Regions from separate parts of the Shinella sp. AETb1-6 genome, predicted to be linked through region 3. Evidence: riboswitches for the same ligand, from Rfam matches in the RefSeq annotation. Region 3 holds a riboswitch; each other region holds the start of a gene.

Region 1 (5,242 bases), on a different contig from region 3:
CAGAAACGCGCGGACGCCCTGGCGCTGGTGCGGAAAATGACACTTTGGGCGGGCGAGAAGGCCGAAAAACGCGGTGATTGGGTGTTCCGCGCCACGTCGCTGTGGCGTATGGCGGCAGATCAATCTTAAACCGCTTTCGTCATACAATTTCGCATTCCGCGTGTGTCACGCCGGAGTCACGCGCCAAAGCCGGTCGCCACGCCTATACTCACAGGCAGGGGTAAAGTTCGACGCGGCGGGGGCCAGCACATATGAAAATCGATACGATCGAAATGGAAGACCGCAGCGCGGAACTGATGGCGCTGGCGCGAATGCTCGCCTTCGCCGTGGAGACCGCCAAAGGCCTCGACGTCGAGGCCGTCGAATATTGCCTCGATACGGCACTGCGGGCCGTGCTGAACGAGATCGACGAACCGTCCCGCATCATGCTGACGTCGAACGACATCATGCTGATGAACCGGTCCGCCCTCTGCTGAGCACGAATGCAAAGGCCGGACCGGCCGCCCATACCGCGATAAAGACTTGTCACGCCCTTTCCTAGGCCGGCCGTACCGTTTATCGGAGGCACGCGCGCATTCCGGCGCGCGGATGGAGAGCGGTATGACGGAGATGCCCGGATGAGCGCGCTTGCGGCCTATGGCGGCCTTTTCCTGGCCGCCTTCATCGCCGCCACCATCCTTCCGGCACAATCCGAAGCGGTGCTCGTCGGCCTTCTTGCCGCCGGCAGCCATTCACCCAGCCTTTTGATCATCGTCGCGGGAACGGGCAACGTGCTCGGCTCTGTCGTCAACTGGCTGCTTGGCCGTGGCATCGAGCGATACCGCCATGCGCGCTGGTTTCCGGTCAACGCCGCAAGCCTCGAGCGCGCCGGCAACTGGTATCGCAAATACGGCTGGTGGAGCCTGCTTCTCAGCTGGGCACCGATCATCGGCGATCCCCTGACTGTCGCGGCCGGCATCATGCGCGAGCCGTTTTTTCGTTTCCTGCTCGTCGTCTCCATCGCCAAGTTCGGCCGCTACCTCCTGCTCGCCGCCATCGTTCTCCACTGGCTCTGATTTTTTTTGGCAGCCGATGGAATGGAAGCCGCGCGGCTCTCGTATATTGGGGCATGAACGCAAAGACACCCGGCTTCAACGTGATCGGACAGCTTGCGGCGCTCAGGCGCTACGCACTTTCGCTCGTCCGCAATCCGGATGATGCCGAGGACCTCGTGCACGACGCGCTGGTGAAGGCCTATGAACGGCAGGGCACGTTCCGCACCGGCGCGAATGTCCGCAACTGGCTGATGTCGATCCTGCACAATGCGCATGTGGACCGCTTGCGCCAGCGCCGATCGATGCAGCGCCGCCACGATGGCGCGGCCGAAATCGCAGAGACTGCGATACCGGCCAATCAGGATCATTCGGTGCGCCTCACGCAGCTGCGCAACGCCTTCTTCACGCTTCCCGAAGAGCAACGCGCGGCCCTGCACCTCGTCGCCATCGAGGAGCTTTCCTACCAGGAAGCGGCGACCGCCCTCGGCATTCCCGTGGGAACGCTGATGTCACGCGTTGCCCGGGCGCGCGAACGCCTGCGCACATTCGAACAAAGCGGCCCGTCCGCGACCGTCACGCATCTCAGGATTGTCGGAGGCACTGGCGATGACCAGCAATGACCCCATCCTCGAAGCCGATCTCAACGCATATGTCGACGACCAGCTGGCCGTCGGACGGCGCATCGAGGTGGAGGCCTATCTGTCGGAACGCCCGGCCGTCGCCGCGCAGATCATGAAGGACCTGCGCGTGCGCGACGAGCTGCGCCTGGCGCTTGCAGACCACCGCACCGTGATCCGGCAGGAGACGCGCGAGGCCGCGCGCCAGCTGGAGCGTTCGCTGTCACGCCGCCGCATCCTTGCGGTCTTCCGCCGGGCTGCCGCGATCGCGCTCTTCGTCGCGGCAGGCTGGGTCGCGCATGCCGTCTTCGGCCCCTTCGGCGCGACCGAGGTCATCGCCTCGGTGCAGCCGCCGGCCTTCGTGGAGGAGGCGGTGCGCGCCCACCGGACGACGCTTCTGCGCGACACGATGGCATCGCAGCCGGAGACGGAAACGTTCGACCGTGCGGAGATCCGCTCGGCCACCGCCATCGTCCTGCCGGACCTGCCGAAAGGCTGGACCGTCCTCGATACGCAGGTCTTCCCCTCGGCCTATGGCCCGAGCGTCGAGCTGGTGCTTCAGCCGGAGGCGAACGAACGCCTCTCGCTCTTTGCCGTGCGCCCGGGCTCGTTTGCCGTGCAGCATGTCCTGCTGTTCCACGCCGACAATGCCAAGGCCGCCTACTGGCAGATCGGCGACGTCGCGTATGCCCTGGTGTCCGAAAGCCGCAAGGCCGACGACCTGACGCAAACCGCGCGCGAACTTTCGCGCACGCTCTACTGATCAACCGTTTCCACAAGGAGATATGAGATGGAACCCGTACAACAGCGATTTGGCTACGGCGCACAGGCGCAGTCCGCTGCCCTCTTCGACGAGGGCCTGCGCCAGCACATGCTGCGCGTCTACAACTACATGGGCGCCGGCCTTGTTATCACCGGCCTCGTTGCCTTCATCGTCGGCTCGACGCCGGCGCTCTACGTGCCGATCTTCTCGTCGCCGCTCAAGTGGGTGGTGATGCTGGCGCCGCTCGCCTTCGTCTTCTTCTTCTCGTTCAAGATCCAGACGATGTCGGCCAGCACGGCACAGATAACCTTCTGGGCGTTCTGCGCCGTCATGGGCCTCTCGCTCGCATCGGTGTTCCTCGTCTTCACCGGCATGAGCATCGCGCGCACCTTCTTCATCGCCGCAACCATGTTCGGCGCCACGAGCCTTTACGGCTATGTGACGAAGCGTGACCTGTCGAAGTTCGGCTCGTTCCTGATCATGGGCCTGATCGGCGTCGTGATCGCTTCGATCGTCAACATCTTCCTGGGCTCCAGCGCCCTGCAGTTCGCGATCTCCGTGATCGGTATCCTCGTCTTCGTCGGCCTGACGGCCTGGGATACGCAGAACATCAAGGAACAATATGCGGAGAACATCGACCAGGAATCCCAGCAGAAGATGGCCGTGTTCGGCGCGCTCTCGCTCTACCTGAACTTCGTCAACATCTTCCAGCTGCTGCTGAATTTCACGGGCGAACGCGAGTAGTAACCAGAGCGGCTGACTCTTGATCAGCGGGTCTGATTGAACGGCGAGGCATAACCTCGCCGTTTCTTTTTGCCCGCAACCAGGACACACTCACTACCGTCATCTTCGGGTCATGCCCAAGGACGACGGGGGAGGCTGCATGCATCATTTGCACGCCAATCAGTAAGCATCACCTTACACAAATAACCCCGTTGACAAATCGGCCCATAGCGTTTTTGCTTAAGGCATTCACCAGGGGGGTCCCGACAAGGGGCTGAGATACTGCTGGCTTTCGCAGCGCAGTGACCCGTTGAACCTGATCCAGTTCATACTGGCGTAGGGACGGTGCAAGCGCTGTGGCAGGATATCCGTGAAGCCGGATTCCGTGTGCGGCGTCCTTCCATCATTCCGGCTCTAGGACTGGGTCTCCAAACCGAACTTGGAGCCTCACGATGAATATTGCCGCCCAGAAGCTTACCCCAACCGTCACGACCGGCGCCCTGCCCGCCTCGCGCAAGATCCACATTGCCGGCGAACAGTATCCCGAAATCCGCGTGCCGATGCGCGAGATTTCCCTCCACCCGACCTCCGGTGAACCGCCCGTCATCGTCTACGACGCCTCGGGCGCCTATACCGACCCCGACCACATCGTCGCCATCGAAAGCGGCCTGCCGCGGCTGCGCGAAAGCTGGATCTCCGCACGTGGCGATACCGAAGACTATGACGGCCGCCACATCCGCCCGGAAGACAATGGTTTTGCCACCGGCGAGCGGCTGACCCCGGAATTTCCGGTCCGCAACCGCCCGCGCCGGGCGAAGGATGGCAAGGCCGTGACCCAGCTTGCCTATGCCCGCGCCGGCATCATCACGCCGGAGATGGAATTCATCGCCATCAGGGAAAATCTCGGCCGCAAGGCCGCGAAGGATGCGCTCGTCCGCGACGGTGACAGTTTCGGCGCGCATATTCCCGATTTCGTCACACCGGAATTCGTCCGCCAGGAGGTCGCCAGCGGCCGGGCGATCATTCCCGCCAACATCAACCACCCGGAAGCCGAGCCGATGATCATCGGCCGCAATTTCCTGGTCAAGATCAACGCCAATATCGGCAATTCGGCCGTTACCTCCTCCATGGCCGAAGAGGTCGAGAAGATGGTCTGGGCGATCCGCTGGGGCGCCGATACGGTCATGGACCTGTCGACCGGCCGCAACATCCACAACATCCGCGAATGGATCGTTCGCAACGCGCCGGTTCCGATCGGCACCGTGCCGCTCTATCAGGCGCTCGAGAAGGTCAACGGCATCGCCGAGGACCTGACCTGGGAAGTCTTCCGCGACACGCTGATCGAGCAGGCCGAACAGGGCGTCGACTATTTCACCATCCACGCCGGCGTGCGGCTGCATTACATCCCGCTGACCGTCAACCGCGTCACCGGCATCGTCTCGCGCGGCGGCTCGATCATGGCCAAGTGGTGTCTTCATCACCACCGCGAGAGCTTCCTCTACGAGCATTTCGAGGAAATCTGCGACATCTGCCGCGCCTATGACGTTTCCTTCTCGCTCGGCGATGGCCTGCGCCCCGGCTCGATTGCCGATGCCAACGATGCTGCGCAGTTCGCCGAACTCGAAACGCTCGGCGAGCTCACGCAGATCGCCTGGGCCAGGGATTGCCAGGTCATGATCGAAGGCCCCGGCCATGTGCCGATGCACAAGATCAAGGAGAACATGGACAAGCAGCTGAAGACCTGCGGCGAGGCGCCGTTCTACACGCTCGGCCCGCTCACCACCGATATCGCGCCCGGCTACGACCACATCACGTCCGGTATCGGCGCGGCGATGATCGGCTGGTTCGGCACGGCCATGCTCTGCTACGTCACGCCGAAGGAACATCTCGGCCTGCCCGACCGCAACGACGTCAAGGTGGGTGTCATCACCTACAAGATCGCCGCCCATGCTGCCGATCTCGCCAAGGGGCATCCGGCGGCGAAGATCCGCGACGACGCGCTGTCGCGCGCCCGCTTCGAATTCCGCTGGGAAGACCAGTTCAACCTCTCGCTCGACCCGGAAACGGCCCGCTCCTACCACGACGAGACGCTGCCCAAGGAGGCG
Region 2 (5,242 bases), on a different contig from region 3:
GAAGGCGAGCAGGACGGCGCGGGCGGGATCGAAATCGAAGCGCAGCGCCTGGTAGATCGCGACCTCGATGGTGGTGGCGGCCGGCCCGCCGCCGAGCGTGAGGACGAGGGTGAAGCTCGTGGCGCACAGCATGAAGACGAGGCCGGCGATGCCCGGCAGCACGCGCCGGATGACCGGCCATTCGATGAGCCGGAACACCGCGCCGCCGCCCATGCCGAGATTGGCCGAACTCAGCCAGTATTCCGCCGGGATGCGGTCGAGCGCGGCGACGAGGAAGCGCACGGCGAGCGGCAGGTTGAAGAAGACATGGGCGATGAGGATGCCCGTCAGCCCGTAGACGCTGACCGGGTTTTGCAGGCCGGCAAGCCGCAGGAGATCGTTCACCACGCCCTGGCGCCCCCAGATCTCGATTATGCCGAGGGCGGCGACGAGCGCCGGCAGGCCGAGCGGCACGGCCGACAGCCGCAGGATCCAGACACGGCCGAGAAAGGCGCGCTGGCGCGCCAGGGCACGCGCCACGGGAATGGCGAGCGCCACCGACAGCAGCGTGGAAAGCGCGGCCTGAAGGAAGGTAAAGCGCGCCACCCGCAGGATATAGGCATCGAACAGCGGCGCGCCTTCACCGCTCCCTGAACCGGCATGACCGAGCAGCACGACCGTCGCCGCGCCGACGAAGGCCAGCACGCCGCCAAGCGCGAGCGCACCGGCGATATCGAGCGTGCGTCTTTCGGCGCGGGCGAAGATCACGGTGTTTACCCGGCTACTTGGCGCTCATCACGGCGAGCCATTCGTCGATCCAGGCCTTTCGGTTGGCCGCGACCTCTTCCGGCGACATGAGGAAGGTCTTTTCCGGCTTGACCAGTGCATCGAAGGCCGCGGGCAGCGGATCGCGGGTCTTGCCAGCCGGCATCATCCAGTTGGTTTCAGGGATGATCGACTGGAAATCCGGGCCCGTCATGTAGGTGAGGAACTGGCGGGCCAGCGCCTTGTCGTCGGCGGTGCGGGTGAGACCGGCAACCTCGATCTGGATATAGTGGCCTTCCGAGAAGGCGGCCGCCTTGTAGCGCTCGTTCTTCTCCGCGATGACGTGATAGGCCGGCGAGGTCGTGTAGGACAGCACCATCGGCGCCTCACCCTTGGTGAACAGGCCATAGGCTTCCGACCAGCCCGGCGTGACGGTCAGGACACGCCGCTTGAGCTTTTCCCAGGCCTCGGGCGCCTTGTCGCCATAGACCGACTTGACCCAGAGCAGCAGGCCGAGGCCCGGCGTGGAGGTGCGAGGATCCTCGATGACGATCTTCTCCGCCGGATCGCCCTCGACCAGGTCCTTGAGGCTCGCCGGCGGGTTCTTCAGCGTCTCGCTGTCATAGACGACGGCGAAATGGCCGTAGTCGTAGGGCAGGAACGTATCGTCGGAGAAGCCGCCGGGCACCGTCAGATCCTTCGGCGAGAGGCCATGCGCCTCGAACAGGCCCGTGGCCTTCGCCTCGGCGATGAGATTGGTATCGAGGCCGAGCACCACGTCGGCCTTGGTGCCCTCGCCCTCCAGCTTGAGGCGGGTCAGGAGCTCCACGCCATCGGCCACGCCGACCCATTCGACCTTGCAGCCGCAGGTCTTCTCGAATTCTTCCTTGACCTTGGGGCCCGGGCCCCATTCGGCGATGAAGCTCTCATAGGTGTAGACGGTCAGCGTCTTTTCCTGCGCCGATGCGGGGACGGCGACACAAACGGCGAGCGCCGTAACCAATGTGGAAAGTAGCGTGCGCATCCGCGCCTCCTTGTTGTCACAACGGGAATAGGGCGCTGGATTGAGCCGTCTAATCCCTCCGCCGGTACGAGCCGGATCAGGTTCTTCGGGTTGGCGTGACGCCTCTCAGCCAGCAGACCGAAACCTGCGGGCACCCCGTTAGAGCAGGACAAGGCATAATCCGGCCCGCGACGGCGCGCAAGGGGCGGACGGGAGAGCAAAGCCCGGCAGGCGGGAATGGACGGAAAATCGGCCTGTTCCGTGGGAAACAGCGGGCAAGGCGGCGCTGTGCGATCTTCTCATCACCGGACGAGAACAGCTCGTCGCATCCATCAGGCCAGAGATCAGGAGAGACCCATGCGCAAGACCATCGTTTCCGCCACTATTGCCCTCGTCGCCGCCGTTTCCTTCGCAGCGCCCTCATATGCCTGCTACGACAGCTACGGCTATGAGCAGCCGCAATGCTTCATCAAGAAGGTGAAATCCTACGATTATTACGGCGACGTCGTGATCCGGAAGATCAAGGTCTGCAACTGAGCGGCATCGTGAATGACCTCCCCCGAAGGCCCGGATGTCCCTGCATCCGGGTCCTTTGCTGTCGGGAGCGCGAGGAAACAGCCGGCGTCTGGCTGCTCAGGCGTAGGCGAAATCCGTGGTCTTGCTGACCAGGACGGCCTTCAGCTTTTCCAGCGCCCGGTTCTCGATCTGGCGGACGCGCTCCTTGGAGATGCCGAGCAGGACGCCCAGTTCCTCGAGCGTTGCGCCGTTTTCGGCGAGGCGGCGGGCGCGGATGATCTTCATCTCGCGTTCGTTGAGTTCGCCGAGCGCCGAATAGAGCCAGAGATGGCGGCGTTCGCCATCGATGGAGCCTTCGGCCTGCTCGTCCGGCAGGGGGGCCTCGCTGGCGAGAAGATCGATGCGGCTGGCGCCCTCGCCTTCATTGGGCGAGATCGGCGCCTGCAGCGAGATATCCGACGAGGACAGGCGCGCATCCATGGTGCGCACGTCGGCGGTGCTGACACCGATGGCGGCGGCGATTTCCTGATGCATGGCCTCGGCGGTCAGACGGGTGTCGCCGCGGGCGAGCCGGGCACGCAGACGGCGCAGGTTGAAGAACAGCGCCTTCTGCGCCGAACTGGTGCCGCCGCGCACGATGGACCAGTTGCGAAGCACGTAATCCTGGATCGAGGCGCGGATCCACCAGCTGGCATAGGTGGAGAAGCGCACCTGCCGCTCCGGCTCGAAGCGGGCGGCGGCTTCCAGAAGGCCGATATAGCCTTCCTGCACGAGATCGCTGAGCGGCAGGCCGAAATTGCGGAACTTGCCCGCCATCGAAACGACCAGGCGCATATGGGCCATGGCAATGCGGTTACGGGCTTCCTGGTCTTGATTGTTCTTCCAGGCCTGGGCAAGAGCCTGTTCCTCGTCCCTCTCAAGGTAGGGCGCGGACATGGCAAGCTTGATCATGCGGCGCTCTGCGGTCGTCGTAGCCATGCGTCTCTCCACGTGAACCGAACCGGCTCCGGGGAGGCATGAACCACCCGTTCGCCCATAGAGAAGACAGTCCGGAGAGGCCAGTGGATCGCCCGGCATGGCCGGGACGATGCCGCGGCACAGCGCCCTTCGGTCATCCTCGGCCAGTCAAACGGGCGTGCCGCAAAAAAGTTCCATAAAAAAACCCGGCTGTCGCCAGCCGGGCTTTAAATCGTGACGGAGTGCCCTAGATCAGGCGGCCTCGTCCTGGCTGTCATCTTCCTCGATGGCCTTGCCGCGCTTCGGACCCTTGGCGAGGTTCGTCTCGACGAGACGGACGGCTTCGGTTTCCGACATCTTGTTGACGGCGGCGATTTCGCGGGCCATGCGGTCGAGGGCAGCTTCGTAAAGCTGGCGCTCGGAATAGGACTGCTCCGGCTGGTTCTCGGCGCGATAGAGGTCACGGACCACTTCGGCAATCGAGATCAGGTCGCCGGAATTGATCTTGGCATCGTATTCCTGCGCGCGGCGCGACCACATGGTGCGCTTCACGCGGGCCTTGCCCTGGACAACCTTCAGCGCGCGGTCGACGAAATCGGTCTCCGACAGTTTGCGCATGCCGATGGAAACGGCCTTGGCAACCGGCACCTTGAGACGCATCTTGTCCTTTTCGAAATCGATGACAAAAAGCTCAAGCTTCATGCCGGCGACTTCCTGCTCCTCGATGGCCACGATCTGGCCGACACCGTGGGCGGGATAGACGATCGACTCGCCGGTCTTGAAGCCCTGGCGCGTGGAAGATTTCTTCTGCTGGGTCGTCATTCTGTTCAAATACTCCCTGTTACACTCCCCGATGAGGCCGGGGTGGGTCCGGGGACCCGGGAAAGACGGGGGGCACCCTGCGGTGTCACCACTCTGGTCCGTCCGCCATGCGCAAAGAGGTCCACTGCAACGCGATCACATGCGAGCAACCGAGGTTGCCTATGGGAGGTGAGCGACGGTGAGGGATCGTTTGCTTTCGTGGTGGTGTTCGGGCACGCAAAATGCCGCGATGTGGATCAGTATCAGGACCCTACCACAAAAAAGTGCCGAAATCAATAATTTGCTTCGCATGGGTCATCAAGCCTGCCCTATCGCCTTTTGGCGAGGACAGGCTTTTTTCCCCAGCTTCGGCGGCCGCGGTGCGGCCGGTCAGTCGCCCTTGCCCGGATTGGGCGAGAAGTACTGCTCGTACTTGCCTTCCACGCCGTCCATTTCCTTGGCCTCGGGCAGCGCATCCCGCTTCACGGTGATGTTGGGCCAGATCGACGCGAATTCCGTGTTGATCTTCAACCACTTGTCGAGACCCGGCTCCGTATCGGGCTTGATCGCCTCGGCGGGACATTCCGGCTCGCAGACGCCGCAATCGATGCACTCGTCCGGGTGGATGACCAGGAAGTTCTCGCCTTCGTAGAAGCAGTCGACAGGGCAGACTTCGACACAGTCCGTATATTTGCAGCGGATGCAGTTGTCGGTCACGACATACGTCATGATGAACTCCAGAAAAATCACAAGCAGGCGGACGGCGGAACCGTCCATTGCCGCAAAGCCTGTCACGCAATCGGCTGGCAGACAGCAGGAGATGCGAGAAGCAGGCTGTCCGGTGGCTGAGGTAAAGGCTTTGCGGGCGCTTTGCAAGCGTAATACATGCGCGATCTGCGGCTTGCGAGGTATAGAATTCTAAAGCGCGGCCCGGAACGGCCCGGCACTCAGCCGTCGCCTTCGCCCGGATAATCGTGCAGGCGGTCGATCTCGCGGCGTTCGCGCTTGGTGGGCCGGCCAGCGCCGCGCTCGCGCGTGGCCTGGGCGAAGAGATTGCGTTCCTCGCGCGGCGGCGGGGGCGGCGTCATGTCGCTGTAGAGAAGGCGGGCCTCCTCATAGGGGCCGCGGCGCTCGCCGGTCTGGAGCACCTTCACCACCATGTCGTGGCGCTCGAGCGAAAGCACGACGACATCACCGGGACGCACGGCATAGGAGGGCTGG
Region 3 (5,242 bases):
GTCGAAAGGACTTCTCCCATGTCCATACGCCCCGTCAAACACGAAAGCATTGCCCGCCCCGCCATGGAAGGCGCCGGCGTGAAACTGCACCGCGTCTTCGGCTTCGGCGATCCATCGCTGACCGACCCGTTCCTCATGATGGACGACTTTCGCAACAACGATCCCGACGACTATATCCGCGGCTTCCCCTGGCATCCCCACCGCGGCATCGAGACCATCACCTATGTGCTGGCCGGCAGCGTCGAGCACGGCGACAGCCTCGGCAACCACGGCGTCATGGGCGCCGGCGACGTGCAGTGGATGACGGCCGGCAGCGGCATCCTGCACCAGGAAATGCCGCGCGGCGATTTCGCCGGCAAGATGCATGGCTTCCAGCTCTGGGCCAACCTGCCCTCGTCGCTCAAGATGACGGCGCCGCGCTATCAGGACATCAAGTCCGCCGATATTCCCGTCGCCGTCGACGACGACGGCACGGTGGCGCGCGTCATCGCTGGCAGCTTCTGGGGCAAGACCGGCCCGGTCGACGGCATCGCCGCCGAGCCCGTCTATCTCGACATCTCGGTGCCGCCGGGCAAGACGAAGCGCCTGCCGGTCGATACCTACCGTTCGGCCTTCGCCTATATCTTCGCCGGCTCCGGCACGTTCCGCGACGCCTCCAAGCCCTTCGGCGTGAAGGTGGAGAAGGAGTTCCAGGGCGAGGAGCTGAACATCCGCGATCTCTCCGGCAACCGCACGCTCGTGGTCTTCGACACGGGCGACGAGGTGACGGTGCAGGCCGGCGAGCAGGGCATCCGCTTCCTGCTGGTCTCCGGCAAGCCCATCGAGGAGCCCGTCGCCTGGCACGGCCCCATCGTGATGAACACGCAGGCCGAATTGCGGCAGGCCATGCGCGAACTGCGCAACGGCACCTTCATCAAGCCGGCGCATTGACGTCGCGCGACAGGCGCCTATCCTTCCGCCTTTACCCGAGGCGGAAGGACGAGAGATGCGGATCGACGGACAATGCCATTGCGGCTTCGTGACCTATGAAGCCGAGATCGATCCCGATGGGCTGCTCATCTGCCACTGCACGGATTGCCAGCGGCTGACCGGCTCGCCCTATCGCGTTACCGTGCGCGTGCCGCGGGCCGATCTCACCCTCACCGGCGAGACGCCGAAGGTCTACACCAAGATCGCCGAAAGCGGCCGCGAGCGATTTCTGCACTTCTGCCCGGAATGCGGAACGCCGCTGTTTTCCTCGGGCACGGGCGAGGCGGCCGCCTTTTGGGGCATCCGTTGGGGCAGCATCAACCAGCGCGCCGCCCTCAAGCCCAAGCGCCAGATCTGGTGCTCCTCGGCCATGGACTGGTTCGGCGAGACCGAAGCCCTTCCCGGCACGCCGCGGGAGTAGAGCGTGGCAAGCGGGTGCTTCCAGGTCCTGCACACGGCCATCGACGGCGTCGAAGCCGTCATCGCCGACAGCAGCCATGCCTTCGCCCGCCACAGCCACGACACCTACGGCATCGGCCTGGTCGAACGCGGCGCGCAGACATCGGCGAGCGGGCGCGGCCGCGTGGAGGCGCAGGCCGGCAACACGATCACCGTCAATCCCGGCGAGGTGCATGACGGCGCGCCTGTTGGCGGCGCGTCCCGCGCCTGGCGCATGCTCTATATGCGGCCCGGTATCGTCGCGGCCGCGGCACAGGACATTTTCGAAGGGGGCACCCGCGAGGAGTTTCATGCGCCCGTGCTGGACGACGGCCGTGTCGGCCGGCTTGTCGCAGCCGCCCTGGCAGCGCTGGTGGACAGCAAGGCCGCCGCAATCTGCCGCGATGAGCGTCTTCTCCTGCTGCTGGCGGCCGTGCTGCGCGAGCAGGCGCCGCGCCGCGAGGGCATTGCGGCTGCCGGCATCGCCCGCGCACGCGAGCGGATCGACGCCGACCCGGTCTCGCCCGTCACGCTCGATGTACTCGCTGCCGATTGCGGCCTTGGCCGTTTCCGGCTGGTGCGGGATTTCGCCCGCGCCACGGGGCTGACGCCCCACGCCTATCTCATCCAGCGCCGGACGGATCTCGCCCGACGCCTCATCGCCGCCGGCAATCCACTTGCGGATGCCGCGGCCGGCGCCGGCTTCGCCGACCAGAGCCACATGACGCGCAACTTCACGCGGCGCTACGGCTATACGCCGGGCGCCTATCTCGCCGCCCTCGCCTGACCTGCAATTTCGTTCAAGACCGCGATGACCATCCGGTGTTTCCTGCCGCCTCTTCAAGCGCATGGAAACCCGACATGACTGCCGAATTCCTCATCACCTCGCTCATCGTCATCCTGCTTCCGGGCACCGGCGTCATCTACACCGTGGCGCGCGGGGTCAGCGGCGGCTTTCGCGCCGGCCTGCTTGCGGCCTTCGGCTGCACGCTGGGCATCATCCCGCATATGCTGGCCAGCATCGCCGGGCTCGCCGCCATCCTGCATGCCAGCGCGCTTGCCTTCGAAATGCTGCGCATCATCGGCGTCATCTATCTGCTGTTCATCGCCTGGAGCATGCTGCGCGAAAGCGTCGCGCTCGACATGGCACCGGAACAGCCGGTCGGGGCGGCCGCGCGCATCGTGCGCAAGGGCGCCTTCACCAATGTCTTCAACCCGAAGCTCTCGCTGTTCTTCCTCGCCTTCCTGCCGCAGTTCGTGCCCGATGGCGCGCCGGACCTGACGGCGCAGATGCTTTTGCTCGGCGGCGTGTTCATGCTGCTGACCTTCCTCGTCTTCGCCGTCTATGCCGCGCTTGCGGCCAGCCTGCGCCGGCAGGTGCTGGGCCGACCGGCGGTCATGACCTGGATGCAGCGCAGCTTCGCCGCGGCCCTGGGGCTCATGGGCCTGCGGCTGGCGCTTTCGGATCGCTGACCATCACGCCCAGAGCGCGTGGAAATGGTGCAGCGGTCCATGGCCCGCGCCGACCGCCAGCGCACCGGATCCGCGCACGGCGCCGGCGACGAAGCTCTTGGCCGCCGCCACGGCATCGGGCAGCGAATGCCCCTTGCCCAGTTCCGCCGCCACCGCGCTCGACAGCGTGCAGCCGGTGCCGTGGGTGTTGCGCGTGAGCACGCGCACGCCCTCGAACCAGCGCAGCGCGCCCGGCATGGCCAGCACATCCGGGCTCTCGTTGCCCGGCAGATGCCCGCCCTTCAGCAGAACCGCCTTCGGCCCGAGCGCCAGCAGGCGCTTCGCCTGGCTTTCCATCGCAGCGCGGTCCGTCGCCTCGGCTTCGCCGAGCAGGGCGGCCGCCTCCGGCAGGTTGGGCGTGAGCAGCGTGGACAGCGGCAGCAGCCGGCGCGTCAGGGCCTCCACAGCGTCTGCGGCCAGAAGCGAGGCCCCGCCCTTGGCGATCATGACGGGATCGAGCACGACGGGGACGGAGCGATGCGGCGACAGCGCGTTCGCGACCGCCTCGGCGATCTCGCCCGAGGCGATCATGCCGATCTTGACGGCGCCCACCCGCACATCGGCGAAGACATCGGCGATCTGCGCGGCGACGAAGGCCGGCGGCACGAGATGCAGACCGGAAACGCCCTGCGTGTTCTGCGCCGTCAGCGCCGTCAGCACGGCCATGCCGTAGGTGCCGCGGGCGGCGAAGGTCTTGAGGTCAGCCTGGATGCCGGCGCCGCCCGAGGGGTCGGAGCCTGCGATCGACAGGATGTTTGCGATTGTGTCTGCCATCTCGCCTCCTTGCGGACGGAGGCGGGCGCGGGACAACGGCGAATGCAGTGCCAGCGACTCCCTCCGCCGGCATGATCCGGTTCAGGTTCAAAGGGTGCTTCTCAGCCCGCCTGCGCGGACGCCCCTGTCTCGGCAACGCTTTTCGCAAATGGAGAGGCGCCTGTCACCTTGAAAGTGACAGGCCGCCGTCACGCCTTGGTGACGTGGTACTCCTTGATGGCGACCATCTTGATAGCGGGGTAACGTTCCGCCTCGTAGCGCAGCGAAAAGCTGTCCTGCGCAAGGAAGACCGGATCGCCATCGAGGTCGCGGGCGATATCGCCGCGGCGCTGGGTGACGAACTTGTCGAGTTCGGCCGCATTGTCGGAGGAAATCCAGCGGCAGACGGAGAAGCGCGACATTTCGAAGGATACCGGCAGGCCGTATTCCTGCTGCAGGCGCTCCTTGAGAACGTCGAGCTGCAGCGCGCCGACGACACCGACGATGGCCGGCGTGCCGTCTTCCGGCGAGAAGAGCTGCACGACGCCCTCTTCCGCCATCTGCTGCAACGCTTCCTTCAGCTTCTTGGCCTTCATCGCGTCTTCAAGCCGCACGCGGCGCAGGATTTCCGGCGCGAAGTTCGGCACGCCTTCGAACACCAGCGCCTCGCCTTCCGTCAGCGTATCGCCGATGCGCAGCGTCCCGTGGTTGGGAATGCCCACCACGTCGCCGGCATAGGCCGTATCGGCGAGCTGGCGCTGCGAGGCGAAGAAGAACTGCGGCGCCGAGAGGCCGATCTGCTTGCCGGTGCGGGCAAGGCGGACCTTCATGCCGCGCTCCAGCATGCCGGAGCAGACACGGGCAAAGGCGATGCGGTCGCGGTGGTTCGGATCCATATTGGCCTGGATCTTGAAGACGAAGGCCGTCATCTTGTCTTCGGCGGCGTGGACCTTGCGCACATCCGCCACCTGGTCGCGCGGCGGCGGCGCGAAGGCGCCGAGCGCGTTGATGAGATCGCGCACCCCGAAATTGCGCAGCGCCGAACCGAAGAAGACCGGCGTCATGTGGCCTTCGAGGAAGGCTTCGCGGTCGAACGGGCGGCAGGCCTCGCGCGCCAGTTCCATCTCGTCGATGAAGGCCTGGCGCTCGTTTTCCGGCAGGTGTTTGGCGACTTCGGCGGCATCGTCCATCTTCGTCGGCTGGACCTGCGTGTCCGAGCCGCGGAAGGTGCGATCGGCCAGATGGTAGGAGCCGCAGAAGGTCTTGGAGCGGCCGACCGGCCAGGTGACCGGTGCGGTGTCCAGCGCCAGCTTCTCTTCCACCTCGTCGAGGATCTCGAAGGGATCGCGGCTCTCACGGTCCATCTTGTTGACGAAGGTGATGATCGGGATATCGCGCAGGCGGCAGACCTCGAACAGCTTCAACGTCCGCGGCTCGATACCCTTGGCGGCGTCGATGACCATCACGGCCGCATCCACCGCCGTCAGCGTGCGGTAGGTGTCGTCGGCGAAGTCCTCGTGGCCGGGCGTATCGAGAATGTTGAAGACGTTGCCGTCATATTCGAAGGTCA

What was found. Region 3 has a riboswitch for thiamine pyrophosphate ahead of thiD (bifunctional hydroxymethylpyrimidine kinase/phosphomethylpyrimidine kinase). Riboswitches for the same ligand answer to the same signal wherever they lie in the genome.
Region 1: linked by a shared signal. The riboswitch ahead of thiC (phosphomethylpyrimidine synthase ThiC) and the one ahead of thiD (bifunctional hydroxymethylpyrimidine kinase/phosphomethylpyrimidine kinase) in region 3 are both predicted to bind thiamine pyrophosphate.
Region 2: linked by a shared signal. The riboswitch ahead of thiB (thiamine ABC transporter substrate binding subunit) and the one ahead of thiD (bifunctional hydroxymethylpyrimidine kinase/phosphomethylpyrimidine kinase) in region 3 are both predicted to bind thiamine pyrophosphate.

Annotation. Positions count from the first base shown of each region.
Region 1 covers NZ_WUMM01000016.1:75,827-81,068, reverse strand. The annotation lists gene GR158_RS22070 (TfuA-like protein) at 1-129, shown strand, start outside; gene GR158_RS22065 (hypothetical protein) at 252-476, shown strand; gene GR158_RS22060 (YqaA family protein) at 618-1,055, shown strand; gene GR158_RS22055 (sigma-70 family RNA polymerase sigma factor) at 1,109-1,654, shown strand; gene GR158_RS22050 (anti-sigma factor) at 1,641-2,414, shown strand; gene GR158_RS22045 (Bax inhibitor-1/YccA family protein) at 2,442-3,158, shown strand; TPP riboswitch at 3,382-3,498, shown strand; gene thiC (phosphomethylpyrimidine synthase ThiC) at 3,590-5,242, shown strand, end outside.
Region 2 covers NZ_WUMM01000008.1:267,551-272,792, reverse strand. The annotation lists gene thiP (thiamine/thiamine pyrophosphate ABC transporter permease) at 1-744, opposite strand, end outside; gene thiB (thiamine ABC transporter substrate binding subunit) at 761-1,768, opposite strand; TPP riboswitch at 1,805-1,916, opposite strand; gene GR158_RS16470 (hypothetical protein) at 2,105-2,284, shown strand; gene GR158_RS16465 (RNA polymerase factor sigma-32) at 2,381-3,241, opposite strand; gene GR158_RS16460 (CarD family transcriptional regulator) at 3,473-4,042, opposite strand; gene fdxA (ferredoxin FdxA) at 4,412-4,750, opposite strand; gene GR158_RS16450 (RNA-binding S4 domain-containing protein) at 4,969-5,242, opposite strand, start outside.
Region 3 covers NZ_WUMM01000002.1:409,919-415,160, forward strand. The annotation lists gene GR158_RS05275 (pirin family protein) at 19-930, shown strand; gene GR158_RS05280 (GFA family protein) at 986-1,390, shown strand; gene GR158_RS05285 (AraC family transcriptional regulator) at 1,394-2,194, shown strand; gene GR158_RS05290 (LysE family translocator) at 2,269-2,880, shown strand; gene thiD (bifunctional hydroxymethylpyrimidine kinase/phosphomethylpyrimidine kinase) at 2,884-3,693, opposite strand; TPP riboswitch at 3,735-3,829, opposite strand; gene GR158_RS05300 (peptide chain release factor 3) at 3,882-5,242, opposite strand, start outside.